DNA from 2 places in the Mesobacillus sp. genome. Region 1 is predicted to be linked to the other one. Evidence: predicted binding sites of a transcription regulator. Region 1 holds the regulator's gene; the other holds the start of a gene.
What was found. The regulator NrdR, encoded in region 1, represses ribonucleotide reductase genes. The targets are predictions, from matches to a motif close to AACACNATATATNGTGTT.
Positions count from the first base shown of each region.

Region 2: the regulator NrdR is predicted to act here: its motif matches at 5,213-5,230, upstream of AC3EBE_RS14485 (vitamin B12-dependent ribonucleotide reductase).

Region 1 is NZ_JBYNSB010000033.1:47,832-55,884, reverse strand. It holds gene ytxC (putative sporulation protein YtxC) at 1-141, opposite strand, end outside; gene dnaI (primosomal protein DnaI) at 279-1,211, opposite strand; gene AC3EBE_RS12850 (replication initiation and membrane attachment family protein) at 1,217-2,629, opposite strand; gene nrdR (transcriptional regulator NrdR) at 3,049-3,510, opposite strand; gene AC3EBE_RS12840 (hypothetical protein) at 3,655-4,053, opposite strand; gene speD (adenosylmethionine decarboxylase) at 4,157-4,537, opposite strand; gene AC3EBE_RS12830 (glyceraldehyde-3-phosphate dehydrogenase) at 5,108-6,139, opposite strand; gene coaE (dephospho-CoA kinase) at 6,409-7,005, opposite strand; gene ytaF (sporulation membrane protein YtaF) at 7,032-7,664, opposite strand; gene mutM (DNA-formamidopyrimidine glycosylase) at 7,763-8,053, opposite strand, start outside.
Region 2 is NZ_JBYNSB010000035.1:126,589-134,641, reverse strand. It holds gene gcvT (glycine cleavage system aminomethyltransferase GcvT) at 1-29, shown strand, start outside; gene gcvPA (aminomethyl-transferring glycine dehydrogenase subunit GcvPA) at 53-1,399, shown strand; gene gcvPB (aminomethyl-transferring glycine dehydrogenase subunit GcvPB) at 1,392-2,855, shown strand; gene AC3EBE_RS14500 (hypothetical protein) at 3,080-3,598, shown strand; gene AC3EBE_RS14495 (rhodanese-like domain-containing protein) at 3,626-3,946, opposite strand; gene AC3EBE_RS14490 (lipoate--protein ligase family protein) at 4,191-5,027, shown strand; gene AC3EBE_RS14485 (vitamin B12-dependent ribonucleotide reductase) at 5,374-7,932, shown strand.

The DNA.
Region 1 (8,053 bases):
AAATTCTTCAGGTATTTGCACTCTATTTCGATCTTCATTAAGAAGAATAACATTCGTTTCCTGCCATGAAGCGAGCCTGGTGATCAGATGCTGGTACAGCTTCCAGGCATCCTGCTTTTTTCGGAAGATGATTTCAATCAACCATATCCCCCCTTTATAAATAATCCCTGATTATATATATGGGGAACTTGGCCAATTTAGAAGTGGAGTAATTGCAGATTATCCGGTCAAAAAAAGAGGCCGCAGTGCAGGCTGCGGCATTCATGTGTTAATTTGCTTTATATTCTGCGGTTCTTGCCTTCTACCTTGACCGGATCGGCCAGATACTTGATCCGCTCCATGATTCTCGCGGCCTTGAGCTGCTCTTCTTCTCCGCGCTGGCTGTGCGTCAAATGATGCTCCAGCCCTTTCAGGTCGAAATTGGAGGTGAAGAATGTCGGCAGGTTTTCGAGCATGCGGAATTGCAGGATCGTCCCCAAAATCTCATCGCGTGCCCAGCTGCTCATTGTTTCAGCTCCTAAATCATCAAGCATCAGGACATTTGCTTTTTTGATCGCTTCCAGCTTGTCATTTACACTGTGGTCGCCGATTGCGTTTTTCATTTCCCTGAAGAATTCAGGCACATAGACAATCAAGGAGCTTACTTGCTTTTGAGCAAGCTCGTTGGCGATGGCTCCAAGAAGGTATGACTTCCCTGTCCCGAACGGACCGTGCAGAAAAAGTCCTTTCTGCTTCTTGCCTGGTTCATAATTCTCAACAAAATCCTTGGCCATCTTAATTGCCTTGAATCTTCCCTGATCATCAAGCTCGATGCCGCCGAAGGATGCCTTCAAAATCTCCTTGGGCACATATATGCTATTGATCAGGCGGGCATGCTTTTGCTGTTCGTCATGAACGACTTTTTTCTTGCAGCGGTCATATTTAATTTCGATATATTTCCCTTTGATAAAAAGTTCAGGCTCATAGCCCTTGATCATATTCCTGCACGCAGACAAACTAGGACAGTCTTCGCATCCCTTGCTCTGGTTTGTGAACTCATACAGCTTGCTCATGCTTCCGTCCAGCATTTCGCGGGTTATGCTATCTGCATTTTCGTCAAGGAATTGTTTAACATGCTGGTCCTGCATGACCTGCCGTTTGATTGCCTCATAGCGGCTCTGGAAATTCTGGTTATTCGCCAGTTTTTTTAGAGTTTCATTTATATTTTGCATTGGAGTCACCTCCCGGATTTAAATTTCTTCAGTTCTTCTTCAAGTTTTCTCTTCTCTGTTTCGTAATCAGCGTCTTCTACCGCACCCGCTGCCTGTCCTGCTTGTTCATCCTCAAGCTTCTTTCCGAACCAATCAGGCAATACTTCTTTACGGACTGGCTTGCGCTTATTTTGTGCAGCAGGGGCTTTCTTGCCCTCCGCCCAGTCGAGGTATTGACGGTGTTCATTTTTAGCCAGCTGCATCGCATCCTTGACAGTCGATATTTTCTTTCGTGCCCAGTGGCTGGCAATTTTCTCGATATATCCCTTTGTCAGCTTCTTATCAGTCTTGAGCATAACATAATCAACCAAAACATTCACGACTCCCGGAAGCAATTTCTGGTTGAATATAATATCCTCCACGATTTGCAAATCTGATTTCGAAGGCTCAGCGCCGCCGGAATAATCAATCAGGAGCTGGCGGGGAGAGGTTCTTTCAAAATAGAGGATCAGTTCCTCCTCCTGCGATTTCGGCTCTTCAATCCCTGCTTTATGCTGGGCAGGCTGAACACGGTCAAGCAGCGCCGGAAGCTGGTCCTGGTATTCAAATTGATACCAGTCGCGCGCTGCCTTCCGCAATTCCTCAATATCGATCTCGTTATCCGCATTTACAGCGCTTAGGACGATATTTTTCATTTTCAGCGCATCAATTCCATACAGGAAAGCAAGATTGCTGATCGCTTCCTTCACTTTGGCGGTGAAGGCTTTTTTCGGCAATAGAGTTTCCTTCATGCCGCCGATCAGCAATTCAAAATTGAATTCTTCCAGCGGGATCTGGATTTTATTCGGCTCAGCTCTTCCGATAAAAGCGGTTCCGTCTGCTGATTGCAAATCAAGAGCTGATTCTGGATTTTGCATTAATGCTTCAGGCGATACAGAGGCGAACACATCCTGAAATTCTTTAGTTATTTCCGCGTATTCCAGGTTTGGAGCCACTATTCTGTCGCTGAAGAACCGCTTAAGCCGCAGGAATTGATTTTTGCCAACCTTGCGATACAGGTATACATTCAGCATTCCATCCAGGAAGAACTGTTCAGGTGTAAGCGGCGGCTGAAGTTGATAGATAAAAGAGCGGCCATCCTCCCCATTTTTCACAAAAGTCTTCAGCAGGCCCATTCCTTCCAGCTTCTGGCGTGCATGGTAAATATCCTTCAGGTTCATATCCATGACGGTCATTAAATTATGGTGTGTCACCGGCTCTGACCAAAGCCGGTTTTCTTCAAGCTCTGCCCATAGCGTCATGTAAAGGCTTAAACATGATGGACCAATTAAAGGCTGATATAAAAAGGTCAGCACTTTGCGATCATATTCATGCAGCAGTCCTCCGGAAGCAACAATATACTGATCTATAGGCAATGTTTCCTGCCAATGCTGAGCCATCACATACCCCTCCATGTCTATAAAAAAAGCTGAAGTTCCCTTCAGCTTCCTCAGGATTTCTTAAATATTTATGACATACTTTTTATTTAAGGCTCTTTTCTAATACTTTGTTGCTATTCTATATGCTTTTGAAATCACCTTCTAAATGGTTTTTTAAAGAAGGCTTTGCAATAAAAGGCTGTTGATTTCCGTTCCAGGCGCTTCGCTTTCCTCTGAAAAATTATGAAAAAGCCCAATAGCCGGCTTTTTCAAGAGCAAATTTTTCCTAGGGCGTGCGCTGAGCCTCCTCGTCGCTTTCGCTCCTGCGGGGTCTCACCTGCCCGCTTCATCCCGCAGGAGTCTACGCGCTCAATCAACAGGACCTTAATTCAATATTAATGAAAGCAACAATCTTTGCGAAAACAGCCTTATTTAAACAATTATGATCTTTCCTTCTTAAGCAAGTCCTTCAGTTCATCAATAAAAACATTAATATCTTTAAATTGGCGATAAACAGATGCAAACCGGACATAGGCAACCTCATCTACATTGGCAAGCCTGTCCATGACCATTTCGCCCACTGCTTCACTTTTCACTTCAGAAACGCCCTGGCTCCTGAGTTCCTTTTCAACCTCTGAAGCAAGTTCCTCCAATTCCTTCAAAGCGACCGGACGTTTCTCACAGGCCTTAATCAAGCCTCTGAGGAGTTTTTCACGGTTGAATTCCTCCCGCGTTCCTTCTTTCTTGACCACAATCAAAGGAATTTCTTCCACTTTTTCAAAGGTAGTGAACCGATACCCGCATTCTTCACATTCACGTCTGCGGCGAATGGAACGGCTATCATCAACCGGTCTTGAATCAAGGACTCGGGTAGAATTATTTTGGCAAGTTGGACATTTCATTTCGATCAGCTCCGAATATCTTGAAATAATGTAGTGATGGATAACCGCATAATGCAGGCGCTTTCCTTTTTCGCCGCCAATCGGCGAGTTTTCTTTATTCCTTACTAATATCTTATAAAAAAGATGAAAGCCGGACAAGAGGAACTATTTATTTCCATGAATACCCGAACCAATATATGTATGCGCCTTGTCCAATTTTTGATAAAAATGGGACATATCTTTTCTTAGGGCAGGGTTCACACCTGCCAAAGAAAACTTTTCTGTTGAGATATGCATATCCACCGCAGTCTCGAATGGCTTCGTCGTCACAATGGTCACTGTTAAAAAGGCAGGAATTCCCCTGTTCAGCTCAGCTGAAATTTCCCCATGCTCCTTTGACACGCTTGTGATTTTCGCTGACGGCTCTGATCTCAGAAGATCTTCTACGGTTTGAAAGACCTGGTTGAAATTCGCTTTATAATATCGCGTCCTCAGCTGCTCGTCGCTGCTGTTCTCGCTTGTTCCACTAAATTTTTGAAAACGACCTGTAAGGGCTTTGAACATAAAATGGTCCTCCTGCAATTTGTTATAGTTACAGTGTACCGTATTTTCAAAATAAATTAAAAAGAGGTGTATCGCTACACCTCTTGTACATTCATATTTTCAATTATAGAGCTTTAGCTTGTGCCTGTTTCACTTGCACAGGGCCCATTCCGCGCGGAAGTTCGATGTTCTCACGAGTTTGAGCGCCAAGAGCTTCTGCAATATAGTCAGCTGCAATATTAGGATTTAGATCGCCGCATGTGTAAACATCAATGCTTGCGTATCCATGTTCTGGGAAGCTGTGAATAGTTAAATGAGATTCAGAGATAATGACAACTCCGCTTACACCCTGCGGCGCAAATTTATGGAATGCAACCTCGCGGATTTCAGCACCTGATTTTAAAGCAGCTGAAACGAAAGTCTGTTCAATATACTCCATATCATTCAATTTTTCAAAATCGCAACCCCAAAGTTCAGAAATTACATGACGTCCCATTGTTTCCATTATTCAATTTCCCCCTCTAACATTATTAGAATGAAATCCTTAGTTTCAATGGTATCTTAACTACCACGGGGGAAAGTTAGTCCAGAGAGGTCCTAACCCTTTAAGTAGCCAATTGGTACCGTTATTAAGAAGTTCACGATGACTAGTATACTTCCTTTATATTTATTTTGCAACACATGAAAACAAAATTTTTTAGCGATTTTTCAGTTTAATCTCACCTAGTTTCATATATTGCTATAACAAAGGCTTTTCTGACTTTTTACTGGCGCTTCTATTCATTGATTTTTGGTTCGTTATAAGTCTGTTGATTTTCGCTCCAGACGCTTCGCTTTCCTCAGAAAAATTATGAAAAAGCACAATTGCCGGCTTTTTCAAGAGCAAATTTTTCTTGGGGCGTGCGGTGAGCCTCCCCGCCGCTGCGCTCCTGCGGGGTCTCACCTGTCCCGCTGCTTCCCGAAGGAGTCTGCGCGTCTTCCACTACAATCAACAGGTGTTAACAAAAAACTTAGGGCTCTAATAACAAAAAAAAGCCTGCCGGATCTAATCCCGGCAAGCTTCTTGCAAATTTGTTCAACCAACCTTCATGGCCGGTGAATTTGACATGGCATGGGCTACATGCTTTGCAAGGTCCACGACTCTGCTGGAATAGCCCCATTCATTGTCGTACCATGCCAGTACCTTCACCTTGTTTGCACCGATTACCATTGTTGACAGTCCATCGATGATCGCTGAATGCTCATTCGTGTTAAAGTCGATCGAAACAAGCGGATCGGTTGTGATATCAAGAATTCCATTCAGCTTGCCCTTTGCTGCTGAATAGAAAGCATCATTGATTTCATCCACAGTCACTTCACGTTTCAGGTCAACCACAAGGTCTACAAGTGAGACGTTTGGTGTTGGAACCCTCAATGCCATACCATGCAATTTCCCTTTTAACTGAGGCAGTACAAGAGACAGCGCTTTTGCTGCTCCAGTCGAAGTTGGAATGATTGACTGGCCGCATGAACGCGCTCTGCGCAGATCCTTATGCGGATTATCGATATTATTTTGGTCATTCGTGTATGCATGGACTGTTGTCATCAGGCCGTTATCAATTCCGAATGTATCATCAAGAACCTTTGCCACAGGAGCAAGGCAGTTTGTTGTGCAGGACGCATTGGAAATAATGTCATGCTCTTCAATATTTAATGCGCTTTCATTTACACCCATAACAATAGTGATATCTTCATTTGTTCCAGGTGCTGTCAGGATCACTTTCCTGGCGCCAGCATCTAGATGAAGCGCTGCTTTGTCACGTGAATTGAACTTGCCGGTAGCTTCTATGACAATATCAATCTTCATTTCTTTCCATGGCAATTCAGCAGGATTACGATTGCTTAATAGCTTAACTGTTTTACCGTTAACGATTAAGTGATCGTCAGCAGGAATTACTTCCCCTGAGAATTGTCCATGTGTTGAATCATATTTAATTAAATGCGCCAGCGTTTCTGCTGGATAGCTCGCATTAATTGCTACTACTTCGAAATTGTTTTCCAAAATGGCTCTTCTGAAAACCATTCTGCCAATTCTCCCAAAACCGTTTATCGCTATTCTCGCCTTCATTATACGGCCCCTTCCGAATTAGTGTTATACTTAATAACCCCTTTGTATGGTATTAGTATAACATATTAAAATTTATTTGTGATATATAAAAGCACACATTTTAAATTTAAAATAATTCTGATAATAATAACTGAAAGTTATACTGGGATTATTTTGGAGTAAACAAGATTCAAAGGGAAAGAACAGGGATTTTATTATTGGAAATCCGGATTATAACCAGAGAAATGAAAGTTATGAAGACAATAAAAAAAAGAGCCATTCCAGGCTCTTTAGATTCCCCATTTCTTCAAAATGTCCTTAAGCTGCTGTTTACTTTCCTCAATGCTGCCGTTATTGTCAATGACCGCGTCTGCCAGACCGACTTTATCCTGAATCGGCATCTGCGAATTGATTCTGGCCATTGCCTCTTCCTTAGAAAAACCGTTTCGGTCCATCAGCCTTTCCAGCTGTGTCTGTTCATTGACGTAGACAACAATAATTTTTTCCACTAGCGCTGTCAGCTTGCTCTCGAATAAAAGCGGGATATCCATCACGATCGCTTTTTCGTTTGCTTCTTCCGCAAGCTTCCTTTTTTGAGCCATCCTTCCACGGACAGCTGGGTGGACAATTGAATTAAGCATTTTTCTTTTTTCACTGTCATTGAACACAATACTGCCTAATTTCGGGCGATTTATAGCTCCATTTTCATCGAGTATTTCCTCACCAAAAAAACTGACAATGTCGCTGTATGCTTTTTCTCCTTTTTCAACTGCAAGCCTGGCCTCGATATCGGCATCGATGACTGGAATGCCCATTTCGGCAAACATCGCCGATATGGTGCTTTTCCCGCTTGCTATCCCTCCAGTCAATCCAATAACTAGTGACATTGTTCCTGTATCCTTTCGCCGGGCATTTACATTTTAAGAAGCCCAATAATGATTAATAAAATTCCTGGTACAAATGAAAATTTCTGCATCCAGCCGCTCTTGGCAAAGTAACTGCCCAGCTTCATTCCTGCATAGACAAAAATCGAACTCATGCAGGCTGCCGCAAGAGCCAATTTTGCCGGTGATAAACCAAGCAAAGCGGCGCCGATACCCGCGCCGAACGCATCAAGCGACAAGGCAAGGCCAAGCATGACGGCTTCTATACCGTTAATTGTACCTGAGCGGTCAAAGTCAGCAGTCATCGGCTTCTTCAGGATATTGATGACAATGCCCAGGGACTTTATTTCAAAATTCATAATGATTTTTTCATGACAGAGCAGTTCGTTTTTATCGGGACGAAAAAACTGGATAAGAATCCATCCCCCAAGCAAAATCAACACAGCCCCGCCAAGCTTTTCTGCCAAATCAGGCGAGAAAAAGCTCTCCAAAAGTTGCCCAATCATCATCGCAGCCATCAAAACAGCTGCTGAACAAACCGCGATTACAGCTATTGATTTCAGCGGTATCTTCATTTTCCGCAATCCATACGTTAACCCTACACTAAAACTGTCAAGACTGACAGCGAATGCAAGTAAAAGCAGGGAGATTGTTTGCGCCATAAACTAAGCTCCTTCCTGTCAATCGCTACGTTAGTATATGGAAGGAGCCTATTTATGGTGAGTAAAACAACCTGTCTATCAAATGAATTATTGGGCGATTACAGCTGCTGGCATTTAGGGCAGTAATGTGTGCCCCTTCCGCCTACAACTGTTTTTTCCAGTGGTGTTCCGCATACTTTGCATGGCTCGTTTTTGCGGCCATACACAAAAAGCTGCAGCTGGAACATCCCTATCTGGCCTTGTGAATTGACATAAGAGCGGATGGTACTGCCGCCTTTTTCAACAGCCTCGGAAAGCGTGCTGACAATTTCCTTGTGTAAAACTGCCTCCTCCTCGGGAGTGAGGGTATTCGCAATCCGCTCCGGATGGATGCCAGCTCTGAACAATGC
Region 2 (8,053 bases), on a different contig from region 1:
CACCTTTTTATAAGAGAGAAAAAAAGTAAATAACCGGAAAGGGGTTAGAAATATGAAGCATCGCTATTTACCGCTTACTGAAAGTGATAAAGTCGCAATGTTGGAAAGCATCGGCGTTTCCTCAATCGATGAATTGTTCAGCGATATTCCTGAAAAAGTCCGTTTTGCGGGAGAATACAATATAAAGCCAGCCAAGCCTGAAACAGCACTAATGAAGGAATTGGCACAGCTCGCCGCAAAGAATGCTGACCTGAAGATGAATACTTCTTTTATTGGTGCAGGTGTGTATGACCACTATATCCCGGTCATTGTTGATCACGTCCTGTCCCGATCTGAATTTTATACTGCCTATACACCTTACCAGCCTGAAATTTCACAGGGTGAGCTGCAGGCGATTTTTGAATTCCAGACAATGATTTGTGAATTGACTGGAATGGAAGTGGCGAACTCTTCCATGTACGATGGGGGAACCGCATTGGCTGAAGCAGCCATGTTAAGCGCTGGCCACACCAAGCGCAAGAAGGTCCTCATCTCTAGCGCGGTGCATCCAGAATATAAGGATGTTGTTAAGACATATGCAAAGGGACAATATATTGATGTAATTGAGATCCCTCACAAGGATGGCGTGACAGACCTTGATGCTTTAACGGATCTGGCGAACGAAGAAATTGGTGCAGTCATCGTCCAGTATCCAAACTTCTTTGGACGCATCGAGCCAATGAAGGAGATCGAGGAAATCACACATAACAATAAATCCCTTTTTGTTGTATCAAGCAACCCGCTTGCCCTTGGTGCGCTGACACCTCCAGGCAAATTCGGAGCTGACATTGTCACAGGAGATGCCCAGCCATTCGGAATCCCGACAGCATTTGGCGGACCTCACTGCGGTTATTTTGCTGTTACAGGTAAGCTGATGAGAAAGGTTCCAGGAAGACTTGTCGGCCAGACGAAGGATGACCAGGGACGCCGCGGTTTCGTATTGACGCTGCAGGCGAGGGAACAGCATATCCGCCGAGATAAGGCGACCTCAAATATTTGTTCAAACCAGGCCTTGAACGCACTTGCTGCCTCGGTTGCCATGACGGCTCTTGGCAAAAAAGGTGTCCGTGAAATGGCGTTATCCAATATTCAAAAGGCGCATTATGCAAAAAAAGCATTGATGGAAAATGGCTTTGAAATTGCTTTTGATGGACCTTCCTTCAATGAGTTCGTTGTCAAGCTCAATAAGCCGGTTAAAGAAGTGAACCAGCAGCTGCTGACAAAAGGCATCATCGGCGGCTATGACCTTGGCCGTGATTACCCTGGACTTGAGCAGCATATGCTCGTAGCGGTTACTGAGCTAAGGACAAAAGAAGAAATTGATACATTTGTAAAAGAAATGGGGGATATCAATGCATAAGGAAGATCAGGCACTCATTTTCGAACTCAGTACTCCAGGCCGTGTAGGCTACAGCCTGCCAGAGATGGATGTTCCTGAAGCAGATTTATCAGAGTTATTGCCGGAAGGTTTCCTTCGTGAAGAGGAGCCAGAACTTCCAGAGGCTTCTGAGCTTGATATCATGCGCCATTACACAGCACTTTCCAAGCGGAACCATGGTGTTGACTCAGGTTTCTATCCACTGGGTTCCTGTACGATGAAATACAATCCTAAGATGAATGAGAATGTTGCACGCTTCAATGGATTCGCCCATTTGCACCCGCTTCAAGATGAGAGCTCTGTCCAGGGTGCCCTTGAGCTGATGTATGACCTGCAGGAGCATTTGATTGAAATCACTGGCATGGATGAAGTAACCCTTCAGCCGGCAGCTGGTGCGCATGGTGAATGGACAGGATTGATGATGATCCGTGCCTATCACGAGGCAAACGGGGACCAGAATCGTACAAAGGTAATCGTTCCTGACTCGGCTCATGGTACAAATCCTGCTTCCGCAACAGTGGCAGGTTTTGAAACGATCACGGTCAAATCCGATGAAAATGGTCTTGTTGACTTAGAGGACCTTCGTATAGTGGTCGGCGAGGATACTGCAGCGCTGATGCTGACTAATCCTAATACGCTTGGCCTATTCGAAGAAAATATCCTTGAAATGGCTGAGATTGTCCATGAGGCAGGCGGAAAGCTGTATTATGATGGAGCTAACCTGAACGCAGTTATGTCAAAAGCGCGACCTGGCGACATGGGCTTCGATGTTGTTCACTTAAACCTTCATAAGACATTCACAGGTCCTCACGGCGGAGGCGGCCCTGGTTCAGGCCCTGTAGGTGTTAAGGCTGACTTGATTCCATTCCTGCCAAAACCAATCGTGACTAAGCAGGATGGCGTGTTTAAGCTGGATTATGACCGCCCGCAATCCATCGGAAGAGTTAAGCCTTTCTATGGAAACTTTGGCATCAATGTCCGTGCATACACATATATCCGCACAATGGGCCCGGATGGACTTAAGGCAGTTACAGAATATGCAGTCCTAAACGCGAATTATATGATGAGAAGGCTTGCTGAGCATTATGACCTTCCATTCAACAGGCACTGCAAGCATGAATTCGTCCTTAGCGGAAAACGCCAGAAGAAGCTGGGTGTCCGCACGCTGGATATTGCAAAACGCTTGCTTGATTTCGGTTACCATCCGCCAACCATCTACTTCCCTCTGAACGTGGAAGAAGCCATCATGATCGAACCTACAGAGACAGAGTCTAAGGAAACACTCGATGCGTTCATTGATGTCATGATCCAGATTGCTAAGGAAGCAGAAGAAAATCCGGAAATCGTCCAGGAAGCTCCACACTCAACAGTTGTAGGACGCCTTGATGAAACTACTGCAGCCAGAAAACCGATTTTGCGTTATCAAAAGGCTGAATAAAGATTAAAGGAATGGTCCTGTCATTTTGGCAGGACTGTTTTTTATGAGGTAAAACCTTTGAAGGAATTCGAGTGGAGGTGAGAGTGAAGATTAATGTGTTCGATTGGATCATCAATGAGGAGTGCGCAAATGCACTAGCGGTATGGAAGGGGGAATTTTAAAAATGGGGGGATTGAAGGGAATCGGGATGTTAAGTGCGAATAAAATTAAGTGGGAGCAGTGAGTTGGGGGTGGAAGTAACGATTCAATTTTATAAAAGTTTATCAAAAGCTTATAAGCTGGCTTATATAGTAGTCCTAGCTTTTCTTTGCATTTTACTGATAGCGGGTATTGAAGCGATGACGATTGATCCACGCAGGACCTCAGGAAATGGGAATCTTGCGGTAGTAGTGATTATTCCCTTTTTAATATTACTGCCAATCTATTTAATAGCCTTGTTTATATTTGTTAAGGAAGTCATGAACGGTAAATGGAAGCTGCTCCTTTCAATGATATTGCCGCTCATCATCATCTTTTCCCTTGCCCGAATGTGGCAGGATAGTCTTGAACTCATTTCACTTCTTGGAGGAGGGCCCCTTGTCCCGGAGTCAAGAATTTATCGTTTTCCCTGGTTAAATCAGTACACTAATACTATGTTTTTCAATATCTATTTGCTGGTTTTCCTCTCGGCATTGGCGATATGGGGAGGTGCTGTTTTATCATCATACAAAGAAACAAAAAGCCAAACCCCTCAGCGATTTTAGCTGAGGGGTCTTATATGGTAATATTGCTTATTTAGCTTTAACTTTGCCGCCCCATTTTTTGAAGCCGCCTTCAAGATGATACAGATCCTTGTAGCCTTTTTTGTACAGCATTTGTGCTGCTCGGCCGCTCCGGGATCCGCTCTGGCAATAAAGATAGACTGGCTTGTCCGGCCTCACTTCCTTCAAGCGGGACTTCAGTTGCGTAAGAGGGATATTCCTCGCACCTAGAATATGTCCGCCGGAGAACTCATTTGGTTCGCGGACATCAATCAATTGGGCTTTGCGGTAGCCGCTCTTAAACTCTTCCTCTGACAATGTCTTCACGATTTTCTTTTGGTAGAAATACATGTAGACCGAGTAAAGGATTACTGCAACTGTTAGGACGATTAAAAAAATTAGTGTATCCAAAACATCTTTCTCCTTTCAAGCATAGCTGAGCCACTTATAATTATATAAGTCCTTGGACCTGAGAGCAAAGGAATTTGTTAAATTTCTTAAAGAGTTTGTAAAAATCAAGCTGCTTTGCATTTGAGAATTATTTTGATAGACTTAAAAAATCGTATCTGCAAATAATCAAAAATGGGGTAATGGCATGGAAAAAGAAGTATGGCGTTTTATTGATTCCGGAGACAATTCTCCGTCTTTTAATATGGCCCTTGATGAGGCTCTCCTGGATTGGCATGGTGCTGGGAAAATCCCCCCTGTCATCCGTTTTTATGGCTGGAATCCGCCGACCCTTTCTGTTGGCTATTTCCAAAAGATTGAAAGGGAAATAGACATGGATGCCGTGAAGGAGCACGGACTTGGATTTGTCCGCCGTCCAACTGGCGGCAGGGGTGTCCTGCACGAACATGAACTAACATACAGTGTAATTGTTTCAGAAGAGCATCCTGAAATGCCTAAGACAGTAACAGAGGCATACAGGGTGATTTCCGAAGGGATCTTGCAAGGCTTTCAGAAGCTTGGACTGGAGGCATATTTTGCGGTTCCTAGAACTTCCGAAGAAAAAGCGGCCCTGAAGAATCCCCGTTCCGCAGTCTGCTTTGATGCCCCAAGCTGGTATGAGCTAGTTGTAGAGGGCAGAAAGGTTGCCGGCAGTGCCCAGACCCGGCAAAAGGGTGTAATCCTTCAGCATGGATCCATTCTGTTGGATCTTGATGAGGATAAACTTTTCAGTTTGTTTAAATACCCAAGTGATCGGGTCAAAGAAAGAATGCAGAAAGCATTTAAGTCAAAGGCCGTTGCCATTAATGAAATCTCCAGCCGAAAAATCACGATTAACGAGGCGAAAGATGCCTTCAAAAAAGGCTTTGAGGATGGGCTCGGCATCACTCTTGAGCCGTACACATTGAGTGATGAAGAATTAGATTATGTAAACAGTCTGGCAAAAAATAAATATGAGTCTGATGAGTGGAATTTTAAAAGATAAAAAAAGCGGAGAGCCGCTTTTTTTATTTTATCCAGTATTTTCAAGGGGCCATTTTGTTCGTAAAATGTGCAACCCTCGAAAATTGTTGATTTTTATCATAAATGGCTGATTATCTATCTTTCTCTCATTTTCTCTCTGTTTCTTAATAGATTTCGTTTTTGACAAAATTAATTCTATTTGACCTAAACACCATATATAGTGTTGTCGAAAATAAAAAATACACTATATATTGATTTTTTATGTTTCATTATGATAACGTAAGGGTAATTCAAGATTGCAGCTAGAGTTACATACTTCTAGTAAAACTATATAGATGTGCAATAAAACCAATGAAGGAGTTGTAGAAATGTCTGTTACCATTGGACAGAAAATGAGCCTGAACGTGGAGAGTCTGAACGATGATATTAAGTTGTTCCCACAGGTTCATCCGATTACACCAGATATGAAATTAACCCACAAAGGCGTATCCCGACTTGTCATGCTGGACCGCTATACTTTTAAAGACACTGAAAAAATCACTCTATCAAATGGGGACTTCGTCGTCCTTACGATCAAAGAGGATCCGAAGTTCCCAGCCAGGGGATTAGGATTCATACTAGATATTGATTGGGAAAGCAAAACAGCCAGGGTCCTAGTAGATGAAGAATTCCGAGGAGTGCTCGATGATCCGGAGGAGGTTTCAACTGGCGTAATCAAACGTTCATTGGATGTCATTGAAAAACCGCTGGAAGTTTTTTACGAGCAAATCGCAAAGCGAAATGCTACTGGACTCGCAGCTGTTGAAAAAACAGAAGAGAAGCGCCAGGAATGGTTTGAAAAGTTCTATCAGGAGCTTGTATCGATGAATTTCATCCCGGCAGGCCGTGTGCTTTATGGAGCAGGCGCCGACACGGATGTAACCTACTTCAACTGCTATGTAATGCCTTTTGTAAAGGATTCACGCGAAGGTATTTCCGAGCACCGCAAGCAGGTTATGGAAATCATGAGCCGAGGCGGCGGAGTTGGAACGAACGGGTCAACATTAAGACCACGTAATACTCTTGCAAAGGGTGTTAACGGAAAATCTTCCGGTTCGGTTTCCTGGCTGGATGATATTGCGAAGCTGACTCATTTGGTTGAGCAGGGTGGTTCCCGCAGGGGAGCACAGATGATCATGCTTTCGGACTGGCATCCTGATATCGTAGAATTCATCATTTCAAAAATGCAAAACCCAAGAATCCTTCGCTTCCTGATTGAAAATACTCAAGACGAAACGATCAAAAAGCAAGCGAAAGAAAAATTGAAATTCACACCGCTGACATTGCAGGAAGAAGCAATGTACCAGGGAATCGTGAACTATAAGCATATCCCAGGCTATGGCGGTTTCAGCGCTGATATCGTGAAATCAGCAGAAGAGAAGCTTGCGACAGGCGGCACCTATACAGTCCATAACTCCGAATTCCTTACAGGTGCTAACATCTCAGTGACATTGACTAAAGACTTCATGGATGCCGTGGAAAATGATGAAGAATATGAACTTCGTTTCCCTGATGTTGAAAGCTATGATACTGAAACAATGAAGTTTTATAATGAAGAGTGGTATAAAGTAGGCGATGTACGAGAGTGGGAAAAGCTTGGATACAAGGTACGTACCTACAGAAAAATCAAAGCTAAAGAATTATGGAACCTGATCAATATCTGTGCGACATACTCAGCAGAACCAGGCATCTTCTTCATCGACAATGCCAACGATATGACAAACGCACAAGCTTATGGACAGAAGGTTGTAGCGACAAACCCATGTGGGGAACAACCACTTGCACCTAATTCAGTCTGTAACCTCGCTGCCGTTAACCTGGCAGAAATGGCAGACAAGGAAACAAAAACAGTAAACTTTGAGAAATTGAAACGCACGGTTGAAGTAGGTGTCCGCATGCAGGACAATGTCATTGATGCGACGCCTTACTTCCTGGAAGACAATAAGAGACAGGCATTAGGCGAACGCCGTGTTGGCCTTGGCGTAATGGGTCTCCACGATCTTCTGATTTATTGTGAGACTGAATATGGATCAGAAGAAGGCAACAAGCTTGTAGATAAAGTATTTGAAACGATTGCGACATCTGCTTACCGAGCATCTGTTGAGCTTGCCAAGGAAAAAGGAAGCTTCCCATTCCTTCAAGGCGAGACTGAAGAAGATTCAAATAGGCTTCGCAAGGCGTTTACGAACACTGGCTTCATGAAGAAAATGCCAGAAGATATTCGTGAGTCGATACTTGAAAACGGTATTCGCAACTCGCATTTATTGACTGTTGCTCCCACGGGATCTACTGGAACCATGGTTGGCGTTTCAACAGGCCTTGAACCTTACTTCTCCTTCTCTTACTTCCGCAGCGGACGTCTTGGGAAGTTCATTGAAGTGAAGGCTGATATCGTTCAGGAATACCTTGACTCCAACCCGGATGCGGATCCGGAAAACCTTCCTAACTGGTTCGTGTCAGCAATGGAATTGGCACCGGAAGCTCATGCTGATGTACAGTGTGTCATCCAGCGCTGGATTGACAGCTCGATCAGTAAAACGGTCAATGCTCCGAAAGGATATAGCGTTGAGCAGGTTGAAAAGGTTTATGAGCGCCTGTATAAAGGCGGAGCGAAGGGTGGAACTGTTTATGTAGACGGTTCACGCGACTCTCAGGTACTGACGCTGAAAGCTGAAGAGAACACAATGGAAGAAGAAATCGACAAGAAAGAAAAGCAGAAGCAGCATGTTGTCCTTGTTGATACAATCAACGAGCTTCGCTCTACGAATGTAACGATTGGTTCTGAAGTCGGCAATACTTGCCCGGTCTGCCGCAAAGGTGAAGTAAAAGAAATTGGCGGCTGCAATACATGTACAAACTGTAACGCACAGCTGAAATGTGGATTATAAATAAAGAGAAAATACCATGGCCATGCCGTGGTATTTTTTTTACCTTATTAGAGTTAATTATTATCTAAATAATATGAATAGTTTTATAATAAAAGCACTTGCATAAAAAGGACTGGAGAAT